2 regions of the Streptomyces sp. NPDC048057 genome follow, and region 1 is predicted to be linked to the other one. Evidence: riboswitches for the same ligand, from Rfam matches in the RefSeq annotation. Region 1 holds a riboswitch; the other holds the start of a gene.
The links. Region 1 has a riboswitch for glycine ahead of gcvP (aminomethyl-transferring glycine dehydrogenase). Riboswitches for the same ligand answer to the same signal wherever they lie in the genome.
Positions count from the first base shown of each region.

Region 1 (8,138 bases):
CCGAGGTTCCGGCGGTGGTCGAGCCCTATCTGCCCATCGCCGTCGTCGCGGCGCTGGACGCCGTGTTCGGCGGGTTGCGGGCCATGTTGGACGGGATCTTCGTCGACAAGGTCTTCGTCGTCTCCTTCCTGTCGAACGTGGTGGTGGCCGCGCTGATCGTGTTCCTCGGTGACAAGCTGGGCGTCGGCGCGCAGTTGTCCACCGGCGTGGTCGTCGTGCTGGGCATCCGGATCTTCTCCAACGCCGCCGCGATCCGCCGACACGTCTTCCGGGCGTGACGCCGGTGCACCGCGACCAGCGCCCCGAAGCGTCGACGGAACCCACGGACCGCGTCGACCTCACCAAGCCCGACGGGTCCCTGCCGCCCGAGCGGCCCCCGGGCCCCCGGGCCGCCGCCGAGCCGGCCGCCGCGGACCGGGTCCGCAGCCAGTCCACGGGCCGCCAGCGCCTGCTGGCCGGGTTGTGGCCCCCGAGGGTCACCCGCGCCCAACTCACCGTCGCCCTGCTGCTCTTCGTGCTCGGTCTGGGCCTCGCCATCCAGGTGCGTTCCACCAGCGACAACAGCGCGCTGCGCGGTGCCCGCCAGGAGGATCTGGTCCGCATCCTCGACGAGTTGGACAGCCGCACCGAGCGGTTGGAGGACGAGAAGCGCACCCTGGAGGGGCAGCGCGCGGAGCTGGAGAGCAGCTCGGACCAGGCGGAGGAAGCACGCCGCCAGACGCAGCAGAAGGAGCAGCAGCTCGGGATCCTGGCGGGTACCGTCGCGGCACAGGGGCCGGGCATCGCGCTGACGATCGAGGACGCGGCCGGAGCGGTCGAGCCCGACATGCTGCTGGACGCCATCCAGGAGCTGCGGGCGGCCGGGGCGGAGGCGATCCAGGTCAACGGCAACCGCGTCGTCGCCGACACGTACTTCACCGGCGCGGCCGGCAACGTGGAAGTGGACGGGAAGACGATCAGCGCGCCGTACCGTTTCAAGGTGATCGGAAAGCCGCAGGACCTGGAGCCGGCCCTGAACATCCCCGGGGGAGTGGTGCAGACACTGGAGAAGGAGCAGGCCACGGCCACCGTGGAGCGATCGGAGAAGATCGTCGTGGACGCCTTGCGACCTGCGAAGCAGCCTGACTACGCTCGGTCGTCGACCCAGTGAGGCGGGGGAGGATGGGGCTTTGCGCATCGGGGCATGAAGTTGCGGGGGGTCGGCGGATGAACTGCCCTCCCCGTGGTGGAAACTGTCTGGCGGGTACGGACGTTGTGAGGGTGTCCGGGTCAGCAGGCGTGATCATCAGGAGTTCGTCCTGCCCCACGGGCGGGTCTATTTCGGTCAAGGGGAATCGCCCGTGAAGTTGTTTGCGAAGTTGTTCGGCAAGAGCGCCCGCGAGGACGGCGGCAACGCCAAGCACCGCGCCAAGCGCCAGGGTCAGCAGGAGGAGCAGAGCGGCCAGCGCCCCCTCTTCCGCGACGAGCTCGCTGGTCCGGGCGGTGACATTCCCGGCGGACCGGGCGCGTCGTCTGTTGACCCTGCCGGTGCCGGCCGCATAGGTTTCGGGGAACCATCGACGTCAAGTAGGGGTGGAGGGTTCCCCTCCGACCCGTACGCGACCAACCCCCACGGGGGACAGCCGCGGCAGGAGGATCCGTCCATGGCTGGTGTGACGGTGTGTACCAGGTGCGGTTACCGCAACCCCGAGTCCGGTCGGTTCTGCTCCAACTGCGGTGCGCCGCTGCGCAGCGGCGTGACCCCCGAGCGAGCCTCGGAGACCACCTCCACGATCTCCATCTCCGGCCTGGAGGCGTACGACTCGGAGACCACGGGGCAGACCCAGCTCCCGTCGCTGTCGCCCGAGGCGCAGGCCGCCGTGGAGGCACTGCCGCTCGGTTCGGCCCTGCTGATCGTGCGGCGCGGTCCGAACGCGGGCAGCCGCTTCCTGTTGGACGGCGAGCTGACGACGGCGGGCCGCCACCCGCAGAGCGACATCTTCCTCGACGACGTGACGGTGTCCCGGCGCCACGTGGAGTTCCGCAGGCAGCCCGACGGCAGCTTCAGCGTCGCCGACGTCGGCAGTCTGAACGGCACCTATGTGAACCGCGAGCGCATCGACGCGGTCTATCTGGCCAACGGCGACGAGGTCCAGATCGGCAAGTACCGGCTGGTCTTCCACGCGAGCCACGCGAGCCAGCGGGGCATGTGATCGCCGGTAACCGCCTGTGACCCGTCTGGGGAGGCACATGCTGCGAACACCGACGGGCGGTGCCAGCCACGGCACCGCCACCAAGGGCGAGAGGCTGATGAGCATCGGCACGGTGCTCACCCAGCTCCACGACGAGTTCCCCGAGATCACCATCTCCAAGATCCGTTTCTTGGAGGCCGAGGGGCTGGTCGAGCCCCGGCGCACGCCGTCCGGCTACCGCAAGTTCAGCCCGGCGGACGTGCAGCGACTGGCGCAGGTGCTGCGGATGCAGCGGGACCACTACCTCCCGCTGAAGGTCATCCGCGAGCACCTGGACGCGGTCGAGCGCGGTGAGCAGCCGCAGCTGCCGGCGCAGGGCGGGCGGCGCGAGCTGGCCGCCGGCGCCGCCCAGGACGTTCCCGAGGCGCCCACGGTGGCGCGGGTGGGCCGGGCGGAGCTGCTCGCCGGGGCCGGGGTGGCCGAGGAGCAGCTGACCGAATGGGAGTCGTACGGACTGCTCACAGCCGGTGAGGACGGTTCGTACGACGCCGAGGCGGTGACCGTGGCCCGGCTGGTGGCCGAGCTGGGCCGGTTCGGGCTGGAGCCGCGCCATCTGCGGGCGGTCAAGGCCGGCGCGGACCGCGAGGTCGGGCTGGTCGAGCAGGTCGTGGCACCCTTGCGGCGGCATCGGAACCCACAGACCCGGGCACATGCGGAAGCCACCGCCAAAGAGCTGGCGACCCTGTCCGTACGGCTCCACGCGGCCCTGGTGCAGACCGCCCTGGGGGTCCGCCTCCAGTGATCATGGCCGTGCCCGACTACCCAAAGGGGCCGCGCACGGCCTAGGGTTGCTGTGTGAACGAGCTCGACGTTGTGGGTGTCCGGGTGGAAATGCCCTCCAACCAACCGATCGTGCTCCTGCGTGAAGTGGGAGGCGATCGGTACCTCCCCATTTGGATCGGCCCCGGGGAGGCGACCGCGATCGCCTTCGCCCAGCAGGGCATGGCGCCCAGCAGACCGCTGACGCACGACCTCTTCAAGGACGTGCTGGACGCGGTCGGCCAGGAGCTGACCGAGGTCCGCATCACCGACCTGCGCGACGGCGTCTTCTACGCGGAGCTGGTCTTCGCCAGCGGGGTCGAGGTGAGCGCGCGTCCTTCCGACGCCATAGCCCTCGCACTGCGCACCGGAACGCCGATCTACGGCAGTGACGGGGTGCTCGACGACGCGGGGATCGCGATCCCGGACGAGCAGGAGGACGAGGTGGAGAAGTTCCGTGAGTTCCTCGACCAGATCTCTCCCGAGGACTTCGGGACGAGCAGTCAGTGACTGATGGAGCCGCTTTAGCCCAATCACGTACCCCTTCCCCGATTTGAGGCACGTGAAACCACTCTTAGGGTGATTATCACTCGGCGTGGCGAGTGTGGCGATCGTTGACGCACCCCTGGTGACTGCCTACCGTCGGGTGGGCAGGTCAAGGACGGAGGGTCGGCGTGAGAAGCAGCGGCGACGGTGCGGTTGGGGGCGTCCCCGGACGGAGTCCGGTGGAAGGCGGACCGTATCCGCTCCAGCGGGGTGCGGTCGAAGAGGCGCCGGAGGTGGTGGGGTACCGGGGGCCCACGGCCTGTGCGGCGGCCGGGATCACCTATCGACAGCTCGACTACTGGGCGCGCACCGGTCTGGTGGAGCCCAGTGTCCGCCCGGCGTACGGTTCGGGCACCCAGCGGCTGTACAGCTTCCGCGACGTCGTCGTGTTGAAGATCGTCAAGCGCTTCCTCGACACCGGTGTCGCGCTCCAGAACATCCGCGCCACCGTGCAGCACCTGCGGGAGCGGGGTTTCGCCGATCTTGAGCGGATGACGCTGATGAGCGACGGGGCGACGGTGTACGAGTGCACCTCGCCGGACGAGGTCGTCGATCTGCTCCAGGGCGGGCAGGGCGTCTTCGGCATCGCGGTGGGGGTGGTGTGGCGGGACGTCGAGGTCGCGCTGGGTCAGCTGCACGGCGAGCGCATCGACACCGGCGAGACGCTGATCGGCAACAACCCCGCGGACGAGCTGGCCCGTCGTCGGCGCGATCGGGCCGGCTGACCCCGATCGGCCCGCCGGGCGCGGCACGACCGCCCTGCCGGGCGCTGTCAGTGGCATGAGGCAGCATCGGAGGCGTGAGAGCCGCTCCGACGATCCTGCATCTCGACATGGACGCCTTCTTCGCCGCCGCCGAGCAGGCGGCGAAGCCGAGTCTGCGCGGGAAGCCGGTGATCGTCGGGGGGCTGGGACCGCGCGGGGTGGTGGCCACGGCGTCGTACGAGGCGCGGCGCTTCGGGGTGCACTCGGCGATGCCGATGGCGCAGGCCCGTCGCCTGGCGCCGAACGCGGCGTATCTGGTCCCGCGGTTCGCCTTCTACCGTGCGATCAGCGAGCAGGTCATGCGGTTGCTCGGCGAACTCTCCCCGCTGGTGGAGCCGCTGAGCCTGGACGAGGCGTTCGTGGACCTGGAGGCGGCGGGTGCGGCCCGGGACGCGGCGTCGGCACGGGCGGCCGGTGAGCGGCTGCGCGCGGACATCCTGGCGGTCACGGGGCTGACCGGCTCCGTGGGGCTGGCCGGGTCGAAGATGCTCGCCAAGATCGCTTCCGAACAGGCCAAGCCGGACGGTCTCGTCCTCATCGAGCCGGGCACCGAGCGCGCGCTGCTGGGGCCGCTCTCGGTGCGGATCCTGCCCGGCGTGGGGCCCGCCACCGGTGAGCACCTGCGCCGCGGCGGGATCACGACCTGCGCCGAGTTGGTGGAGGCGGGGGAGGACGAGCTGGTGCGGCTGGTGGGCAGGGCCCACGGCACCGGGCTGTACCGGATGGCCCTCGGGCACGACGACCGGCCGGTGGTCGCCGAGCGCGACACGAAGTCGGTGTCGGTGGAGGACACCTTCGACGTGGACCTGCACGACCGGGTGCGGATCCGCGTCGAGGTGGAGCGGCTGGCGGACCGGTGCGTGCAGCGGCTGCGGGCGTCCGGGCACTCGGGCCGCACCATCGTCTTGAAGGTGCGGCGGTACGACTTCTCCACGCTGACCCGCTCCGAGACCCTGCGGGGGCCCACGGACGACCCCGCGGTGGTGCGGGAGGCGGCGGCGCGGCTGTTGGAGGCGGTGGACACCACGGGTGGGGTTCGGCTCCTCGGCGTGGGGGTGTCGGGGCTGGCGGACTACACGCAGGAGGACCTGTTCGCGCAGGCCGCCAGCGCCCGGGCGGCCGGGGTCGATGCGGAGGGTGCGGGTCAGTCGCAGGAGGAAGGGGCAGGGTCCGCGGCCTTGCAGCCGGCGGGCGCGGGTGGGGTGGTGGGCGACGGCCACTTCGGAGGCGGGCTGGCCGAAGCGGAGGCGTCCGTACGCCGGTGGCCCGCCGGGCAGGACGTGCGGCACGCCCTGTACGGGGCGGGGTGGGTGCAGGGGAGTGGGGTCGGCCGTGTCACCGTGCGCTTCGAGGTGCCGCAGGGCCCGCCGGGACGGGTGCGGACGTTCCGCGTGGACGACCCGGACCTCGTGCCGTCACAGCCGCTGCCGCTGGTGGATCAGCCGCCGTCGCCGGCGGGCTCGCCGGGGGCGGAGGGGCGAGAGGAGGGGGAGGCTTCCGGGGGGAGGGAGAGGTCGAGTCCGTAGTGGTGGTAGAGCTGGAGTTCCTGCTCGGGGGAGAGGTGGCGGCCGACGCCGAAGTCCGGTGCGCCCTTGATCAGGGCGCGCTCGTAGGGGACGCGGAGGGCGTCATCCACGACGGTGCTCGGTTCGAGGGGGACGAAGGCGTCCCGGCTGAACAGCCCCGTCCGGACGGCGGCCCATTCGGGTGACCCCGTGGCGTCGTCCAGGTACACCTCGTCGACCGTCCCTATCTTCACGCCGTCGCGGTCGAAAGCCTTGCGCCCGATCAGGCTGCGCGGATCGATGTCGGTCTGCACGGTCCCTCCAGGGGGTCGCAACTGCTGCCTAAGGCTTACGAAAGGGCACATCGCGGGCGTCGGCCACTCGGGCGATCACATGATCGAGCCGGGAGGGGGTGCGCTGGTAGGCTGGCAGCGGCTGCTGACCCCGTGCGGGAGAGTCCACCGGCAGGCCGCCGGTGGCGCCGAAGGAGCAAATCCTCCCCGGAATCTCTCAGGCACCTGTACCGCATGGACGAGGTCACTCTGGAAAGTAGGGCGGGCGTCGGACGGCATCCGCTCTCACCGACGGTGAAAGCCGGTGCGCCCGCTGCGGGCGGACCGGTGAAGCTCTCAGGTTGAGATGACAGAGGGGGAGGCCGTCCAGGGCATCCGCGCCGTGGTGCCCCTCGAAGGTCGCATCAGACCAGGAGGCCGCCTACATGACCGCCAACCGCACCCCGCTCACGCAGCTGGAGCGAGGCATTCCGTTCGAGCAGCGCCACATAGGGCCCGACGCCGAGGCCCAGGCCAAGATGTTGGCGCAGGTGGGGTACGGCTCGCTGGACGAGCTGACCGCAGCCGCGGTCCCCGACGTCATCAAGAGCGCCGAGGCCCTCGGCCTCCCGCAGGCGCGCACCGAGGCGGACGTCCTCGCCGAACTGCGCGGCCTCGCCGACCGGAACACCGTCCTGACGTCCATGATCGGCCTCGGCTACCACGGCACCTTCACGCCGCCGGTCATCCTGCGCAACGTCATGGAGAACCCCTCCTGGTACACCGCCTACACGCCGTACCAGCCGGAGATCTCCCAGGGCCGACTGGAGGCCCTGCTGAACTTCCAGACGGTGGTCGCCGACCTGACCGGCCTGCCGACCTCCGGCGCCTCCCTCCTCGACGAGGCCACGGCCGCCGCCGAGGCCATGTCGCTCGCCCGCCGCGTCGGCAAGGTGAAGGACGGCGTCTTCCTCGTCGACGCCGACGCGCTGCCGCAGACCGTCGCCGTGATCCGCACCCGTGCCGAGCCGACCGGCGTCGAGGTCGTCACCGCCGACCTGAGCGACGGCATCCCGGCCGAGATCGCCGAGCGCGGCGTCTTCGGCGTCCTCGTGCAGTACCCGGGCGCCTCCGGGGCCGTACGGGACATCAAGCCCGTCATCGAGCAGGCCCACGGCCTCGGTGCCGTCGTCACCGTCGCCGCCGACCTGCTCGCCCTGACCCTGCTCACCTCCCCCGGGGAACTGGGCGCGGACATCACCGTCGGCACCACGCAGCGCTTCGGCGTCCCCATGGGCTTCGGCGGACCCCACGCCGGCTACATGGCGGTGCGCGAGACGTTCGCCCGCAGCCTGCCCGGACGGCTCGTCGGCGTCTCCGTGGACGCCGACGGGAACAGGGCGTACCGCCTCGCCCTCCAGACCCGGGAACAGCACATCCGGCGCGAGAAGGCCACCAGCAACATCTGCACCGCGCAGGTGCTGCTGGCGGTGATGGCCGGAATGTACGCCGTGTACCACGGCCCGCAGGGGCTGCGCTCCATCGCCGAGCGCACCCACCGCTACGCCGCACTGCTCGCCGCGGGTCTGACGGCCGGCGGGGTCGAGGTGGTCCACGGCGCGTACTTCGACACCCTGACGCTGCGCGTACCGGGCCGTGCGGCCGACGTGGTCGCCGCCGCGCGCGAGGGCGGGGTCAATCTCCGCCTCGTGGACGACTCCCACGTCTCCGTCGCCTGCGACGAGACCACCTCGCGCACCGCCGTGGCCGCCGTCTGGGTCGCGTTCGGCGTCGAGGCCGACCTCGACGCGCTGGACGCCACCGCCCCGGACGCGCTGCCCGAGGGCCTGCTGCGGACCGACGACTACCTGACCCACCCGGTCTTCCACCAGTACCGTTCCGAGACCGCGATGCTGCGCTACCTGCGCCGACTCGCCGACCGGGACTACGCGCTGGACCGCGGCATGATCCCGCTCGGCTCCTGCACGATGAAGCTCAACGCGACCACCGAGATGGAGCCGGTGACCTGGCCCGAATTCGGCCAGATCCACCCCTTCGCCC
Region 1 is NZ_JBEZNF010000025.1:4,489-12,626, forward strand. It holds gene AB0E05_RS26880 (small basic family protein) at 1-278, shown strand, start outside; gene AB0E05_RS26885 (DUF881 domain-containing protein) at 284-1,150, shown strand; gene AB0E05_RS26890 (FHA domain-containing protein) at 1,212-2,192, shown strand; gene AB0E05_RS26895 (MerR family transcriptional regulator) at 2,230-2,973, shown strand; gene AB0E05_RS26900 (bifunctional nuclease family protein) at 3,027-3,500, shown strand; gene AB0E05_RS26905 (MerR family transcriptional regulator) at 3,716-4,261, shown strand; gene AB0E05_RS26910 (DNA polymerase IV) at 4,336-5,826, shown strand; gene AB0E05_RS26915 (PRC-barrel domain-containing protein) at 5,739-6,170, opposite strand; glycine riboswitch at 6,245-6,341, shown strand; gene gcvP (aminomethyl-transferring glycine dehydrogenase) at 6,524-8,138, shown strand, end outside.

Region 2 (8,138 bases), on a different contig from region 1:
AGAACGCGGTGTACTCGTCGGCCGTGAGCAGCTCGTCCTGCTCGCCGGTGACCCGCACCTTGAACAGCCAGCCGCCCTCGAAGGGGGCGCTGTTCACCAACGACGGGTCGTCCACGACGTTCTGGTTGACCTCCGTGACCTCCCCCGAGACCGGCGAGTACAGGTCGCTGACGGACTTGGTGGACTCCAGCTCGCCGCAGGACTCGCCCGCGGTGACGTCGTCGCCGACGGCGGGGAGCTGGGCGAAGACGACGTCACCGAGCGCGTTCGCGGCGTGCTCGGTGATCCCGACCGTCGACACGCCGTCCTCGGCGGGCGACAGCCACTCGTGCTCCTTGCTGTAGCGCAGCTGCTGGGGGTTGCTCATGACCTGAATTCTCCTGTATGCGGAAAGGGCGAACGGACGGACGGGCGGCGCGCTGACGTGCCGCTGGTCACTTCGAGGGCCGGACGGGGTGGCTGACCGGCCGGTGCGCGGCGGCGGTCACCGCCGTACGGCGGGGCCGCGGGGCCTTGTGGGCCGCGGCCCGCTAGGGCCTGTCTGGACACGCCCTGAGGGGGTTGCGCCGGCTCACTTCTCGCGACGGTAGAAGGGGAGCGCCACGACCTCGTACGGCTCGTGCGCACCCCGGATGTCGACCGCGACGCCCGCCGTCCCCGGCGCGGCGTGCGCCGCGTCGACGTACGCCATCGCGATCGGCTTGCCGAGGGTGGGGGACGGCGCGCCCGAGGTGACCTCGCCGATCACCTCGCCGCCGGCGACCACCGGATAGCCGGCGCGGGGCACCCGCCGGCCCTCGGCGATCAGGCCGACCAGCTTGCGCGGGGGCGCGGACTCGGCGCGCGCGGCGGCCTCGGTCAGCGCGGCGCGCCCCACGAAGTCGCCCTCCTTCTCGAACTTCACCACCCGGCCGAGGCCGGCGTCGAAGGGGGTGAGCGCGGTCGTCAGCTCGTGCCCGTACAGCGGCATGCCCGCCTCCAGGCGCAGGGTGTCCCGGCAGGACAGCCCGGCCGGCACCAGGCCCGCCGGTGCCCCGGCCTCGGTCAGCGCCCGCCACAGCTCCTCGGCGTGCTCCGGCGCGACGAAGAGTTCGAAGCCGTCCTCGCCGGTGTAGCCGGTGCGGGCGATCAGCGCGGGCACGCCGGCGACCGTGCCCGGCAGGCCCGCGTAGTACTTCAGACCGTCGAGGTCGGCGTCGGTGACGGACTTCAGGATGCCGGGGGAGGCCGGGCCCTGGACGGCGATCAGGGCGTACGCGTCGCGGTCGTCGCGCACCTCGGCGTCGAAGCCCGCGGCCCGCTCCACGATGGCGTCGAGGACGATCTGGGCGTTGCCCGCGTTCGCGACGACCATGTACTCCGTGGCCCCGGTGCGGTACACGATCAGGTCGTCGAGGATGCCGCCGTCCTCGCGGCAGATCATCGTGTAACGGGCGCGGCCGGTGCCGACCGTGGAGATGTTGCCGACCAGGGCGTGGTCCAGCAGCGCGGCGGCCTGCGGGCCGAAGACGGTGATCTCACCCATGTGGGAGAGGTCGAAGAGCCCCGCGGTGGTGCGCACGGCGTTGTGCTCGTCGCGCTCGCTGCCGTACCGCAGCGGCATGTCCCAGCCGGCGAAGTCGGTCATGGTGGCGCCCAGCGAGCGGTGCAGCGCGTCGAGGGCGGTTCGGCGGGGGACGGTGTTCGCGGACGGGCTCATGGACGCTTCTCCCAGGGACATGACGAAAACACATGACGACGAGGACGATCCTCCCCATCTGTCATCGGAACCTGAGAGGTTCGTCGCGATCGTACGTACTGATGGGCGTACGGTCGTGACTTGCACCTTGGGTGGAGCCGACGGATGCGGCCCGCTTTTCAGATCTGCCTCATCGCACGCGGTACGGGGCCTGAGAGATTCAAGGGAGGAACTTGCTCCTTCGGCGCCCGGCGGACGTGCCGGGACTCTCCCGCGTGGATTCAAGCGGCCGGTATGCAGTTGGCGCGCACATCATTGCACGCGCGGGCGGGAAGGGGGAGTGCGGACCGGATCGTTCGCGCCCGGAGCGCGCCCGAAACCGCGCGCAACACCGGCCGCCGGGGATCACCGAAGAAATAGGTGGCAGCGCATTACCATTTCTTTACGCTCCATGGGCATGTGTGTGGGTGACCTGAACCGGGGGAGGAGGGTGTGATGACGTTGCAGCACTCCGGTGCCTACGCCACTACCGCGGGGGTGCCCGCACAGCCACAGGTGCCCGTGCGGCAGCGGGTGGGGGAGCCAGTGCCCGCCGCCCTGGCCGCGCTTTCGGAAACATCCGCCCTACGGGACCTCAGGGGCCGCTCGGGGTGCAGCCCCCGCGCGCTCGCCTTCGCGGCGGGAGACGTCGTCGTGGTCTCCGGACTGCCCGGCAGCGGCAAGTCGACCCTGATCAAGCGCACGGTCCGCAGCCCGCGCATCGACTCCCAGGACACCCGCGACCGCTGGGACGCGGCGACGCCCCGTTTCCTCCCGTACGCCCTGTACCGCCCCTTCGTCCGCATGGCGCACTACGCCGGACTGCGCAAGGCGTTGCGCTCGGGCCACAGCGTCGTGGTCCACGACTGCGGCACCCAGGCGTGGGTCCGCCGCTGGCTCGCCCGCCAGGCCCGGCGGCGCGGCGCGGCGCTCCATCTGCTGTTGCTGGACGTCCCGCCCGACGTCGCCCGGGAGGGGCAGCGCGAGCGCGGACGCGGAGTCTCCGGTTACGCCTTCGCGCGCCACCGGCGGGCCGCCGGCCGGCTGATCGCGGACGCGGAGGCGGGTCGCACCCCCTTCGGCTGCGCCTCGGTGACACTCCTCGACCGCCCGGCCGCCACGACCCTGACCCGCATCGGCTTCCGGGCCGAGTAGCCGGCCCGCGGCACCGAGCGGACGGCCCTGGACCGGACAGGCCCTAGAGTCATGGGGTCCCCCGCGCCCTCCGGGCGTAGGGGGAGAGGTCGACGGGTCCGTACGGTGGGGCCGTCCGCCTCAAGCAGTCGGGGCTCAAGCAGCGCGGGCCCACGTCGTACGGGTCCACGTCGCACGGGCTCATGCAGTGCGGGCTCCAGGAGTACGGGACGGGCCGTGAGTCGGCCGTGGCGAGTCGGTCGTTGGTGAGTCGGGGAGAGGCGCGAAGCGGGATGGGCATGCTGGGACACATGGACCTGCTGGAGACGGGCGCGTGGCCCGCAAACGAGTTGGAGCGGGTGCTCGCCGCCTCGCTGGGGGACCCGGGGGCGGGCGCGCGGCTCGTCGAGGTGTTGGGCCGCAGTGAGATATGGGTGCCGCTGCCGCAGGGCGGAGCCCCGGACAGCCGGGAGCTCGACCTGCCGATGATGGAGATCGACGGCGCCGCGTACGTACCGGTGTTCAGCTCCGAGCAGCAGTACCGCAGTTGCGTCGGCGACTACGTCTCGTATGTCGTCGCGCCGGCGCGCGAGTTCGCCCGCGGGCTCCAGCCGCAGGTGGGCATCGCGGTGAATCCGGGCGGCACGGTCGGCGTCCCGCTGCCGCCGCCCGCGGTCGCGGAGCTGTGCCGCGGCGGTCGGCCCCCGCTCGCGGACGCCCTCCCCGACGGCGCCCCGGGCGCCGGGCTGGCGAGCGGCGGCCGGGTGCGGCTGTTCGAGCCGGACTGGCAGGAGGACCCGGTGGAGTTCCTGAGCGCCGCCGCGGAGGAGTTCCAGGACACGGGCGTGGTGATGACCGCGCGTCGGGCACTGGCCTCGGTCGAGGGCGACGCCCCGTCCCTCTTCGTCGGCGTCCAACTCTCCGCCTGGGGGCCCGCCGAGCAGGCCGCCCCGCTGGACGCCCTCGGCCGCGCCCTCGGCCGGACCGCATCCCCCTGGCCGGTGAACCTGGTCCTGCTGGACGTCGCCCGGGACCCGGTGGGCGAGTGGATGCTGGAGAAGGTCCGCCCCTTCTACGAGCGGCGGTAGCGGCTTCGCGGCCCGACGCGGGTGAAGCGGTCACGAGAGGCCGCGGGCTGTCGGGCGGCCCGATTAAGCTGGCTCCGTCACCACCGGTTGTTCCACGGGACGAGCAGCGGGGCAGGTTCGAGACAGGGTCGGGACGAAGGGGCGGAACAGGGTGAGCGCGTCAGGCACCGCGGCGACCGGGCAGATCGAGCACATGCTCCGCCAGGTGACCCCGGGACGGTACGACGCGTACGAGGCACTGCTCCAAGCCCTCGCCGATCCGACCGGCGGACGCATCTGGATGCTCCTGTGGCACGGCCGCCCCGGCTCCCCCGAGGCCCAGTACGGAAACCTGGAGGTCGACGGCGTCGGCTACGCCCCCGCGGTCACCTCCGCCCAGGAGCTGTCCGTCTCCGGCTGGAACCGCGCCCACGAGGTCGTCACCGGGCTCGACGCGGCCCGCGCCCTCTACCCCGACCGCTGGGGCATCTGGCTGAACCCGCACGCGCCCGGCGGCGGCGTCGGCATCCCCTGGCCGGATCTGCGCCGGATCGCCACCGGCCTCGACCGGATGCCCGCGGGGCCGCTGCGGCTGTCCGAGCCCGCCCTGGAGATCCCGCACTTCTACGCCCTGCTGTCGCGCAACGCGCACCACACGCCCGCCGTCCGCTCCCTGCGCCGCGCCTGGGTGCAGCCCGCGCTGGGCGCCCCGTACCTGGCCATCGGCCTCGACCTGTACGACACGAGCCGGCAGTCGGTGGACGCGGTGCGGGCGATGATGCAGCAGTCCATCACGGCAGTGCCCGACGGGCTGCCGGTGTCGACGGTGGCGCTGTCGGACGAGTACGACCCGGTGGGGATGTGGCTGCGGGCCAACGCCCGGCCGTTCTACGACCGGGACGCCCACGGCGGCGCGCCCGGCGCGGCTCCCGGCGCCACCCCCGGCGGCTACGGCTACCCGTCGGTGGCCGGTCACTGACCGACCGGGCCCGGCTCCCGCTCCCACGCCGACACCTCTTCTCGGGCCCTACCCCGAAGGGGCGCTCCCCGTTTCCTCACCCGTTTTCGGGGTTCGAGCACTGGATTCAGGGATTCTGCGGACGTAACCCCTTGGAAGTGCAGGTAAATCCCCGGGACATCTTGACACCGATTATCGGACGGTGGCTCAACTGTCGTTGGTGCAGGGGGAGATGGGTCCCCGCTCAGCCCGTGGCACAGTCCGGATAACGGAATCCCTCTACGCGCATCACGTTTGGGCAACCATTGGCTTGGGGGTCTGGCGGCTGATCGCGCGACCGTTGAAGACTCCCGCACCAAGGGGAGATTCGCCCGCGTGTACGGCCGGGTAACTCGTACATCTCGTACCAACTGCTCCTCGTGCACCAGAAGTTCACAGCAAGCCGCTACAGCGGCGGGTACGGGCCGGTCACCTCCGGCCGGGAGGGGTCCCCACCACGATGACGGCACCAATGCACGACACGGGCACGGAAGCGGACAAGGCCGCGTCCACCGATGTCGCGGCGGCTGTAGTCAGGAAGTCGGTCGAGGGGCGATCGCTACGGCAGATCGCCTGGTCACGGCTGAAACAGGACAAGCTGGCGCTGGCCGGCGGCATCGTTGTCATCTTCCTGGTGCTCGTCGCGATCTTCGCTCCGCTGATCGTCGACCTGTTCGGGCATCCGCCGAACAAGTTCCACCAGGACAAGCTCGATCCGCTGTTCAACACGCCCAAGGGCTCCTTCGGCGGCATCAGCTCCGAGCACCTGCTGGGCGTCGAGCCCAACAACGGGCGGGACGTCTTCAGCCGGATCGTGTACGGCGCCCGGATCTCGCTCCTGGTCGCCTTCCTCGCCGCGGTCGTCGCCGTACTGCTCGGCACGGTCTTCGGCATCATTGCCGGCTACTTCGGCGGCTGGGTCGACGCGATCATCAGCCGGGTCATGGACATGCTGCTGTCCTTCCCGCAGCTGCTCTTCATCATCTCCCTGGTCGCGGTGCTACCCAACGACCTGTTCGGACTGACCGGTTCGAGCGTGCGCATCGCGATCCTCGTCTCGGTCATCGGCTTCTTCGGCTGGCCCTACGTCGGTCGCATCGTGCGCGGCCAGACCCTCTCGCTGCGCGAGAAGGAGTACATCGAGGCCGCCCGCAGCCTGGGCGCCGGATCGCGCTACGTGCTCTTCAAGGAGCTGCTGCCGAACCTGGTCGCCCCCATCACCGTCTACGCCACGCTGATGATCCCGACGAACATCCTCACCGAGGCCGCGCTCAGCTTCCTCGGCGCCGGCGTCCGTCCGCCGACCGCGTCCTGGGGCCAGATGCTCTCCACGGCGGTGAAGACCTACGAGGCCGACCCGACCTTCATGGTCATCCCGGGACTCGCCATCTTCATCACGGTGCTGGCCTTCAACCTCTTCGGCGACGGCGTGCGCGACGCGCTCGACCCCAAGGGCACCCGGTGACGGCCCGCGGCGGCCGAGGACGGCCGCACACAACTGAACGTGCCCCTGCCACCCCTGTCAGGCGGCTCCCGAATGGTTTCCCGGCGTCGAGCAGGGACCGCGCTACTCCGGAGGTTGTAACCATGACTCCCCAACGTTCGTCGAGGGCCAGGCGGGTCGCCGGTGCGGCCGTCGTCGTGGCCGCTCTCACGGCCACCGCGGCCTGCGGCGGCGGCGACAACGACGACAACGGCGGCGGTGGCGGCAAGGCGGCCGGGTTCAACGCCGGCGTCAAGGGCATCGCGAACCCGTCCACCAAGGCGGGCGGCACGCTGAAGTTCATCGGCAAGCAGGACCTGGACTCCGCGGACCCGCAGCGCCAGTACTACGGCATGGCCTGGGACTTCAGCCGGTTCTACTCGCGCCAGCTGGTCACGTACGCCACCAAGCCGGGCCCCGCCGGCGCCGAGCTGGTGCCCGACCTGGCCCAGGACAAGGCCGCGATCACCAACGACGGCAAGACGTACACCTACAAGCTGCGCGAAGGGATCACCTGGGAGGACGGCTCGCCGATCACCTCCAAGGACATCAAGTACGGCATCCAGCGCATCTGGGCCACCGACGTCATCACCGGCGGCCCGCAGTACCTGCGCCAGGTCCTCGACCCGGGCAACACCTACAAGGGCCCGTACAAGGACACCGCGCCCGACAAGCTCGGCCTGAAGGCGATCCAGACGCCGGACGACAAGACCATCGTCTTCAACCTCCCGAAGGCCAACGGCGACTTCGAGCAGATGCTCGCCATGCCGGCCGGCTCCCCGGTGAAGAAGGAGAAGGACGAGGGCGCCAAGTACCAGCTCAAGCCCTTCTCCTCGGGTCCGTACAAGTTCGAGAAGTACGAGCCGAAGAAGAGCATCAGCCTGGTCCGCAACGACAAGTGGGCCAAGGCGTCCGACCCGATCCGGCCCGCGCTGCCGGACAAGATCACGGTCACGATCAACTCCAACATCGAGGCGATCGACGAGCTGCTGATCAAGGGCGAGTACGACCTCGACCTGAACGCCACCGGCATGGGCCAGGCCGGCCGCGGCAAGGCGCTCAAGGAGAGCAAGGACAACGTCGACAACATCCAGACGGCCTTCGTCCGGTACGTCGACTTCGTCACCGCGCTGGAGCCCTTCAACAACATCGAGTGCCGCAAGGCGGTCATCTACGCGACCGACTTCGCCTCCATCCAGCAGGTCCGCGGCGGCCCGCAGGCCGGTGGTGACATCGCGCCCAACATGCTGCCGAAGGACGTCAAGGGCGCCGACGACTACGACCCGTACGGCGTGCTGGAGCGCAAGGGCAAGCCGGACGTCGCCAAGGCCAAGGACGCGCTGAAGAAGTGCGGCAGGCCGGACGGCTTCTCCACCAACATCAGCGCCCGCAGCAACAACCCGCAGGAAGTCCCGGCCGCCGAGGCCCTCCAGGAGTCCCTGCGGGCCGTCGGCATCAAGACCCAGGTCGAGTCGATCGACGGCGCCGAGTCCGCCAGCATCACCGGCTCCCCGGCCGTGGTCAAGCAGCGCAACCTCGGTCTGATCATGAGCGGTTGGGGCCCGGACTTCCCGACCGGTCAGGGCTTCTCCCAGCCGATCATCGACGGCCGTTTCATCTCCGAAAACGGCAACTACAACATGTCGCAGACGAACGACCCGAAGATCAACAAGTTCTTCGACGACGCGCTGCTGGAGACCGACCCCAACAAGGCCGGTGAGATCTACCAGCAGATGAACC
Region 2 is NZ_JBEZNF010000006.1:253,793-261,930, reverse strand. It holds gene gcvH (glycine cleavage system protein GcvH) at 1-367, opposite strand, end outside; gene gcvT (glycine cleavage system aminomethyltransferase GcvT) at 572-1,699, opposite strand; glycine riboswitch at 1,869-1,962, opposite strand; gene AB0E05_RS09340 (AAA family ATPase) at 2,174-2,872, shown strand; gene AB0E05_RS09335 (enhanced serine sensitivity protein SseB) at 3,163-3,939, shown strand; gene AB0E05_RS09330 (enhanced serine sensitivity protein SseB C-terminal domain-containing protein) at 4,091-4,897, shown strand; gene AB0E05_RS09325 (ABC transporter permease) at 5,376-6,380, shown strand; gene AB0E05_RS09320 (ABC transporter substrate-binding protein) at 6,503-8,138, shown strand, end outside.
Region 2: linked by a shared signal. The riboswitch ahead of gcvT (glycine cleavage system aminomethyltransferase GcvT) and the one ahead of gcvP (aminomethyl-transferring glycine dehydrogenase) in region 1 are both predicted to bind glycine.